One region of the Bacillus arachidis genome, then DNA from elsewhere that is predicted to be linked to it. Evidence: predicted binding sites of a transcription regulator. Region 1 holds the regulator's gene; the other holds the start of a gene.
The links. Region 1 encodes Rex, which represses fermentation and respiration genes when NADH is low (regulators of the CRP and FNR family bind a similar motif). Its sites were predicted from a motif close to TTGTGAAATATTTCACAA; they were not measured.

Region 2: a site for Rex is predicted at 3,057-3,074, ahead of QRY57_RS16085 (YwiC-like family protein). Genes of this name have one in related genera too.

The regions. Positions count from the first base shown of each region.
Region 1 is NZ_CP127376.1:256,348-261,113, forward strand. It holds gene QRY57_RS03130 (ABC-F family ATP-binding cassette domain-containing protein) at 1-1,759, opposite strand, end outside; gene QRY57_RS03135 (redox-sensing transcriptional repressor Rex) at 1,944-2,573, shown strand; gene QRY57_RS03140 (YdiK family protein) at 2,599-2,793, opposite strand; gene QRY57_RS03145 (CPBP family intramembrane glutamic endopeptidase) at 2,796-3,539, opposite strand; gene groES (co-chaperone GroES) at 3,953-4,237, shown strand; gene groL (chaperonin GroEL) at 4,275-4,766, shown strand, end outside.
Region 2 is NZ_CP127376.1:2,816,712-2,821,477, reverse strand. It holds gene QRY57_RS16100 (energy-coupling factor transporter transmembrane component T) at 1-612, shown strand, start outside; gene QRY57_RS16095 (ABC transporter ATP-binding protein) at 585-2,246, shown strand; gene QRY57_RS16090 (ECF transporter S component) at 2,219-2,941, shown strand; gene QRY57_RS16085 (YwiC-like family protein) at 3,162-3,884, shown strand; gene QRY57_RS16080 (hypothetical protein) at 3,919-4,110, opposite strand; SAM riboswitch class I at 4,243-4,342, shown strand; partial or broken gene QRY57_RS16075 (hypothetical protein) at 4,386-4,705, shown strand.

The DNA.
Region 1 (4,766 bases):
GTTCAATGTCTTCAATTTTCCGTATACGTTGGCGCTCCAACTTCTTACGTTCTTTTTCTTCAAGATAATTTAATTTTTCTTGAGCAATATTCTTTTGGATTGGTGTATCCTCTTCTTGTTGTTCGAATTCCGCACGCTCAATCATTTCATTTTTCTTTTCAATATAGTAGTCATAGTCACCTAAATATTCTTGTGCACCATCTGTTGATAACTCAACAACTGTAGTTGTGACACGGTTAATAAAATAACGATCATGAGAAACGAATAAAAGAGTTCCTGGATAATCAATCAAGGCATTTTCTAAAATCTCTTTACTATTTAAATCAAGATGATTTGTTGGCTCATCGAGAATCAGTAAATTAGATTTTTGCATCATCAATTTTGCTAGAGCTAATCGAGCTTTTTGGCCACCACTTAAGGAAGATACAGGTTTTAATACATCGTCCCCTGTGAATAAAAAGTTACCGAGTATAGTGCGAATTTCTTTTTCTGGTTCTAACGGATAATCGTCCCATAGTTCGTTTAAAACACGCTTAGATGATGTTAAGTTTGCCTGTTCTTGATCATAATATCCAATAGATACATTTGAACCGAAAGAAATTTCACCGCTTAACGCCTTCAATTTATTCACAATCGATTTTAATAATGTAGATTTTCCGATACCGTTTGGACCGACTAGTGCGACACTATCCCCTCGGGTCAAACGCATATTTACATGCCCAATAATCGGTTCTTCGTCATATCCAATTGAAACATCTTTTACTTGTAATACGTCGTTTCCGCTTTGCTTTTCGATATCAAAGTGGAAGGATGCAGACTTAGAGTCACTTAATGGCCTGGTTAGTAATTCCATTCGATCTAATTGTTTCTGACGACTTTGTGCACGTTTTGTTGTAGATGCACGAGCAATGTTTTTTTGGACAAAGTCTTCTAGCTTAGCAATTTCCTCTTGTTGTTTTTCGTAACGCTTCATTTCCTGTTCATATAGTGCGGCTTTTAAGTCTAAATATTTACTGTAGTTACCAACATATCGTCTGCTTTCCTTATTAGAAATTTCATATACTTGTGTGACAAGCTTGTCTAAAAAGTAGCGATCATGAGAAACGATTAAAATAGCTCCAGGGTAGCCTTGTAAATATTGTTCAAGCCATGTTAATGTATCGATATCTAAATGGTTTGTCGGTTCGTCCAAGATGAGTAAATCTGGTTTGGTTAATAGTAGTTTCCCAAGAGCAAGTCTTGTTTTTTGGCCACCACTTAACGTAGAAATCGTTGTTTGATGTGTTTCAACTGGAAAACCGAGTCCACTCAAAATGGAGCGAATATCAGCTTCATATTGATAACCGCCCTGATCTTTGTAGTCTAACTGCAATTGATCATAATCAGCGAGTAATCTTTCGTACGAAGTAGCATTTGAAAAGTTCTCTTCTTTACCCATTTCCTGTTCTAACCTTCGAAGTTTTGTCTCCATTTGCTGTAGATGTGTAAAGACAGTGAGCATTTCATCCCAAATTGTTAAGGAAGTTTCAAGACCGGTATTTTGAGCCAAATAACCAATTGAAACATCTTTTGGTTTTATCATTTCACCGCCATCATGAGATAACTCTCCAGCGATTATTTTTAACAATGTAGATTTTCCAGCACCATTTCGACCAACGAGTGCAATACGATCTCTTGTTTGAACCTCCAATTTAATGTTTGCAAGAATTGTTTCAGCACCGTATAATTTTGAAAGCCCATTCACTTGTAATAAAATCAATGTTTTCACCTCAAATAATTTCTTAACTTTGCCATGTTTATATTTCTCAATCATACTAAAAATAGTGTATAGTTTAAAATAAAGAGAGAAGTCTTCTCTCTATTATACAAGGAAAGTCATAAGTGCTAAACTTCTGTATTTGTTTCAATCATATGAACAAAGATAGGAAGAGAGGAGAGGTTACATGGATCAGCAAAAGATTCCACAGGCCACTGCCAAACGATTGCCTCTATACTATCGATTTATCCAAAACTTATCTCTTTCTGGTAAGCAACGTGTTTCATCAGCGGAATTGAGTGAAGCTGTCAAAGTAGACTCAGCAACGATTCGAAGAGACTTTTCATATTTTGGAGCGTTAGGAAAAAAGGGATACGGATATAATGTGAATTATTTACTATCATTTTTCCGTGAAACGCTCGATCAAGATGATATAACACGTGTAGCACTTATTGGAGTAGGTAATTTAGGGACCGCTTTCTTACATTACAATTTCACGAAAAATAATAATACAAAGATTGAAATGGCTTTTGATGTCAATGAAGAGAAAGTTGGAAAAGAAATCGGAGGAATTCCTGTATATCATTTAGATGAATTAGAAGAGCATCTAACAAGTGATATACAAGTGGCAATATTAACAGTACCCGCTACCGTTGCACAAGCTGTAGCAGATCGATTGGCCGAAACAAATATACACGGAATTTTAAATTTTACACCAGCACGATTAAATGTTTCAGAAAATATAAGAATTCATCATATTGATTTAGCTGTAGAATTACAAACACTAGTTTATTTTTTGAAAAATTATCCACAATAAAACGCAGAGGGATTCCCTCTGCGTTTTATTGTGGCTTTTTCTTTGTAAATTTGACTAAGATAAGTCGAAGCGCCAAATTAAAGTCAATTGTTGCCATAGCAGCAAACAGCAGTGTCCCAAAGTTCCAGATTGTATCTGTAACGTTCGTAATTGCGAAACGTGTAAAGACGCACCCAAGAAGGAAATACAGTGCTGCCATGAACAATGGTGAATTTCTCATATTTAAAATCCTCCGATAAATCCTTGCATTTTTTCTGCTTCTTTAATCATTTCCTGTATTTGTTCGTTACTTATCATAACTTGAGCTAATGCAACCATCGTATTCATTGCAACATGTGCCATAATAGGAACGATAATGCGTTTTGTTTTTACATATAAAAAGGCGAATACAAGCCCCATAGCAGTGTATACCAATAGATGTGTAAAATCAAAGTGAATTGCTGCGAATACAAGTGAGCTAATAATAGCAGCGATAAAGAAGTTGAATCTCTTATACAATGTACCAAATAAAATTTTTCTAAAGACAATTTCCTCTAAAATGGGCCCCATTATCGATATAACAATAAGGAACCAAGGAGTAGTTCTTGCAATTTCCATTAAGCGAGCTGTGTTTTCAGAACCAGGTTTAATGCCTAATAAACGCATTTCGATTGTGCCTGCAATTGTTTGAGAAAAGAAAGCTAAAAAGAAACCAATAAAAATCCAACCAATTGTGGCAGGAACACTGGAACGTGTTGTGTCGAAACGGCTTTCGCGAATATCTGTTCGTAATAGCCAAAGGACAACACATAGCGCAATGAAAAAGCTAATAATTGCCCAATGACCAGTCATGATTTGTATTTTTTCATCTCGTGTTAAACCGCTATTATTATAAAATCCGGTTTTTGCAAGAAGCGGTAATCCGATGATACCTGATAATTGCATCAGAATATATGTAACTATAATCCACCAATATTGTTTTTTCAAATTGGTTAACCATCCTTTCTAACTCTAGTTTATGAGATAAGGCAGGATAACATGTAAGTATCCAGCCATGGATACATAATAACGGTCTCTATTATTATTTTTTTGTAAATCTTTCATCGAAAGTGAAATAGGAGACAGGAAAAAGCTGTACCTATAGAGAAAATAACTTATGGCATCTTTCATATTGTAACATACGGTAAGTGGAAAAGCTGATTCATATACAAAAGGCTTTTTTAGAATTATTTCTGTTATTGTTGCATAGAAAAAGTTTATATCACAATTTGCGAAAAAATTATGATTTTTTTACTTGCAAAAGAAAATTAGATTATTTATTATTATAAGTGTGTTAGCACTCGGGGAACTTGAGTGCTAATAAAGAAAATTTACATAGACAAATGAGGAGGTAATTGTTCATGCTAAAGCCATTAGGTGATCGCGTTGTAATTGAGCTTGTTCAAGCAGAAGAAAAAACAGCAAGTGGTATTGTATTACCAGACACTGCAAAAGAAAAACCACAAGAGGGTAAAGTTATTGCAGTAGGTACTGGTCGAGTGCTTGAAAATGGTGAGCGTGTTGCTTTAGAGGTAGCAGCAGGTGATCTTATCATCTTCTCGAAATATGCAGGTACTGAAGTGAAATATGAAGGTACAGACTACTTGATTTTACGTGAAAGTGACATTTTAGCAGTTATCGGTTAATTATATACATTTTAAAAATCCAAGGGGGTCAAATATTATGGCAAAAGATATTAAATTTAGTGAAGAAGCACGTCGTTCGATGCTTCGCGGTGTCGACACTCTTGCAAACGCAGTAAAAGTAACGCTTGGACCAAAAGGTCGTAACGTAGTACTTGAGAAAAAGTTTGGTTCACCACTTATTACAAATGATGGTGTAACAATCGCAAAAGAAATCGAATTAGAAGATGCATTCGAAAACATGGGTGCAAAATTAGTAGCAGAAGTTGCTAGCAAAACAAACGATGTAGCTGGTGACGGAACAACAACTGCAACTGTATTAGCACAAGCTATGATTCGTGAAGGTTTAAAAAACGTAACAGCTGGTGCAAACCCAATGGGTCTTCGTAAAGGTATCGAAAAAGCTGTTGTTGCAGCAGTAGAAGAATTAAAAATGATTTCTAAACCAATCGAAGGTAAATCTTCTATCGCGCAAGTAGCTGCTATTTCTGCTGCTGACGAAGAAGTAGGTAAATTAATTGCTGAAGCAATG
Region 2 (4,766 bases), 2.4 Mb from region 1:
ATTACATTAGAGGCATGTATGTATGGATTCATAATGGGATTATTGTTACTTGCTATTATGTTCACATTTACTTCTTATAATGATGTGATTTCAAGTCATAAATTTTTGTACTTGTTTTCACGGATTTCACCGAAAGTTGCGTTACTAACAATGATCACAGTGCGTTTCGTTCCTTTATTTATCCGGCGTTTAAGGCAAATTACACTTGTTCAAAAGACAAAAGGAGTGCAATTAGATTCAGGCCCATTCATAGGGAGAATCAAAAATGGAATGAAGCTCTTGCAGGTGTTGCTTGTTTGTTCTTTAGAAGATGCATTACAAACGGCGGATTCCATGCAAGCACGTGGATTTGGAGTAACAAAGCGTAGTACATATATTCAATATCGCATGGGAAGGCAAGATTGGTACATACTTGCGTGCTTAGCAATTTTATTACTAAGCTGTTTTCTGTTCAGTTTTTACGGTGCTGGCAAACTATTAATCTATCCAAGAGTGGAATCACTTGTATTTCAGCAATATGATGGAATCTTATTCGTTTTATTTTTACTATTTATTAGTTTACCAATCATAATGGAAGGGAGGGAATGGTTATGGTGGCGCATGCGGAAATAAAAGACTTAGCTTTTACGTATGCAGATGAAAAGGTACAAGCATTAACGGGCGTTTCCTTGAGGGTTTCTCAAGGGGAATTTATTGTGTTGGCTGGCCGTTCAGGCTGTGGTAAGACGACACTTTTGAAACATTTCAAGAAAGAGTTACTTCCAGTTGGAAAACGCATAGGTAATATGTATTATAATGGAACTTCTTTACTTGAGATGCCAGATTTATTATCAGCGCAAGAAGTAGGAATGGTATTTCAAAATCCAGAAAATCAACTTGTTATGGATACGGTTATTCAAGAATTGGCATTTTCTCTTGAGAATGTTGGCCTAGAGACCAATATAATCCAAAAGAGAATTGCTGAATTAATTAGTTTTTTAGGTTTTCAAGATTTATTACACCAGTCTGTTCATACATTATCGGGGGGACAAAAACAACTGGTTAATTTAGCGGCAGTTCTTGTTTTACAGCCTAAATTATTATTACTTGATGAACCGACAGCACAGCTTGATCCAATTGCAGCAAAAGATTTTTTAGGGTTATTAAAACGAATTAACGAAGAGCTCGGAATTACCATTATCATGAGTGAACATCGTTTAGACGAAGTCATTCCACTAGCAACTCGAGTTGTGTTTATGGATGCTGGGGAAATAATGTATGATGGGACGCCGCAACATGTTATATCAAAAATGTGGGCATTAGAAGAGTTTCGCCCGTTTATCCCTCAAATTCCAAGGTTGTTTTTAGAATGGAATGTAGAGAAAATCCCATTTACGGTAAGGAAGGCACAAACACAAATACATTCTGAGTTACCTATGGAATATGAAATACCGGTTATATCACAGGCAGAAACAAAAGAAGTGGTTTTACAAGCAAATCATATATCATTTCAATATGAAAAAAATAGCCCTTTTATTTTACAGGATTTAATGCTATCGATTGAACGTGGGAAGTGGACTGCGCTTGTTGGGAAAAATGGTACTGGAAAATCAACACTTTTAACTATATTAGCAGGATTAAACAAAGCTAGAAGAGGAAAAGTACAGTGGAACGGAACGGAGATTCATAAAATTGATTCAAAGGAACGGTTTAAAAGAATCGGATTTGTATCGCAACATCCGTATTATCATTTTACATTTGAGACGGTGTGGGATGAAGTTTTTGAAAGAGCAAATGAATTATATGATGATAAAGGGAAAGAAATTGCAGAAGATATGTTAAAACGATTTTGGCTGCAGTCCATTCGCGATCGTCATCCGCATGATTGTAGCGGGGGAGAACAACAGTTAATCGCATTATGTACAGCCTTGTTATCAAAACCAAGCTTATTATTACTAGACGAACCGACAAAAGGGCTGGATCCAGAGAAAAAGGAAAGATTAGGCGGATTGTTTCAAGAGTTACAAAAGAAAGGAACAACGATTGTGATGGCAACACATGACATTGAATTTGCAGCTAAATATGTTGATCATTGTATGATGCTATTTGACGGGAAAGTAATTATGGATGATACGCCAAAGAAATTCTTTAGTGATAATTTCTTTTATACAACATCTATTAATCGTTTTATTCGCAAGCAGTTACCTTATGCATTAACGTGGGAGGATGTGTATAAAGCGTGTCCAAACGATATTTTGCTCTCATAATGCTTATTTTCATTATTGTCATAAGTACTCTTCTGTTTACTTCTTTTGTAACAGATGAATATTTTATGTGGTGTAGTTTATTCTTATTAGCTGTTATTATGTTACCTTTTTATATACGATTTGAGAGGAAAGCATTTGTTTCACGTGAAATCGTCATTGTCGCTGTTTTAGCAGCCATAGCAGCAGTGAGTCGTGTACCATTTTCCATTATGCCGAGTGTACAACCAACTTCTTTTGTTATTATTGTATCTGCAATTGTTTTTGGAAGTGAGACAGGCTTTATGATTGGGGCAACGGCAGCATTGGTATCTAATATATTTTTAGGGCAAGGACCTTGGACACCTTGGCAAATGTTTTCTTGGGGAATGATAGGCTTTATAGCGGGTCTACTTCGAAACACATTTATAATGAGAACGTTATGGGGGAGAGTCATCTATGGATTCATAGCTGGCTTTGTTTTTGGCTGGATTATGAATTTGTGGGGGATACTCGGTTTTTTAGAAGGATTAACATGGAAAGCCTTTATAGCATATTATGCTGCAAGCTTTTACTTTGATTTAGCGCATGCACTCTCAAATGTAATTTTTCTTGTCTTGTTTAGCTCATCGTGGATTAGAATTATTACGAGATTTAAAAAGAAATATGGAATTTTAGATAAAGATAAAGGGCTATTCTCTCAGGAAAACAAGGCATAAGCATATGTTACAAAGCATAAGAATGTAAAGTAGGGTCGCGACTTACATATTCGTTTGCCTCTTTCATGCTTCTTACCATTGGTAGGAAGCATTTTTTTATACATGTTGATTATTATTTTGAAATGTGTCAAAAAATTGTTTTAATGTAGTCCGATTTTTAGATGAGACTTTTTATATAATAGAAAATGAGACATATTTTCAAAGAGGAGATGCCATATTCATGAAGCTAGTTGTTCCAAAGCAGCACGGTGCCTGGGGGATGCTGCTGATTCCGTTTATACTTAGTGTAATACTTGGTAAAGCTACTTTATATCATATTCCACTTTTTATCGCTTGGTTATTTATCTATTTAGCAACGTATCCATTTTTAATGTACATAAAGCAACCTCGAAAGAAAGAATTTATACATGCGGCACTTATTTACTTTACAATCGCATGTGTTTTCGGGAGCGTATCTTTACTGTATGAATGGAAAATACTTCTGTTTGGTGTTACGATGATTCCGCTCTTTATCGTAAATATATACTTTGCTCGACAAAAAAATGAACGAGCCTTAGTAAATGATATTTGTGCAATACTTGCTTTCTGCATAGGCGGTTTACTTAGTTATTATTTTTCGATGAAAACAGTCGATGAAACGGCTTTTGCAATTGCTGGTATTTCTTTTCTATACTTTATAGGTAGTACATTTTATGTGAAAACAATGATTCGTGAAAAGAATAATCCTACTTATCGCTATGTTTCATGGGGCTATCATATTTTCTTAATCATTGCCTCTTTATTGGTAAATCCATGGCTTTCTCTTATATTTATACCGAGCCTAATTCGCGCAATCGTATTGTATGGTAAAAAGATATCTATCTTAAAAGTTGGAGTTTTAGAAATCGTGAATTCTGTATACTTTTTAATTACGACGGCAATACTGTTACAGTATGCCATTTGAGAAATTGCCCATCTAGTAAAGAGATGGGCAATTTTCATTCTTGTTCTAAAACATGAACCGTATGATCACATTTTTGTAATGCATGTTCCACAGCTTGTAAAGACTGTTCGATTCGCTCCCTATTATCGCTCTTTTCAACTGTTTGTATTGCATGTTCCAAACAATTTTTTGCTTCTTGCAACGAATGAAACGAATCTTGAACATATCCACGAGCATTTTTATCCATTATAAATCCCTCCTTTTGTACATACAATTTTAGTATGAGCGCTAGAAAAGAAAATATAACTTCAATGTGGTTACTTTATATGATTTGACAATGAAAATAGAAGTGGCTATTATAAGATATAAAGTGAATATTTTCTTATCCAGAGAGGTGGAGGGACTGGCCCGATGAAACCCAGCAACCGCGATGCAGGTGCTAATTCCAGCAGAACATGATTTGTTCTGGAAGATAAGACGAAGATATATACGTAACTTCTTCTTATCGGAGAGGTTTTTTTATTGCAAAAAAACCGATTCCAAAAATAACAGCATGAGAAGAAAGGGGTTGCAATTGTACTGTGACACTTGAGAAATACGTAAAGCTGCGTAAAGCAGTATATGAATATATGATGGAGCAAGATAAACCAATATCACTATTAGATATTCAAGAGCATATCATCTCGCATCATGAAGGAAAATTCACGAAAAAAATGCTACATCAATTTTATTTATCAAGGCTATTAGACGAGTTGAAACTGGATGGGAAAATTACTTTAGCTGATGATGAATATTCCTATACGAATAAAGGAGTATATTATAAGGCAAGAAAAGGGAGCTAGGCTCTCTTTTTTTATGTTATAATTTATCTGAATTTTTCGACTATGTAGAGTAAAAGACTGC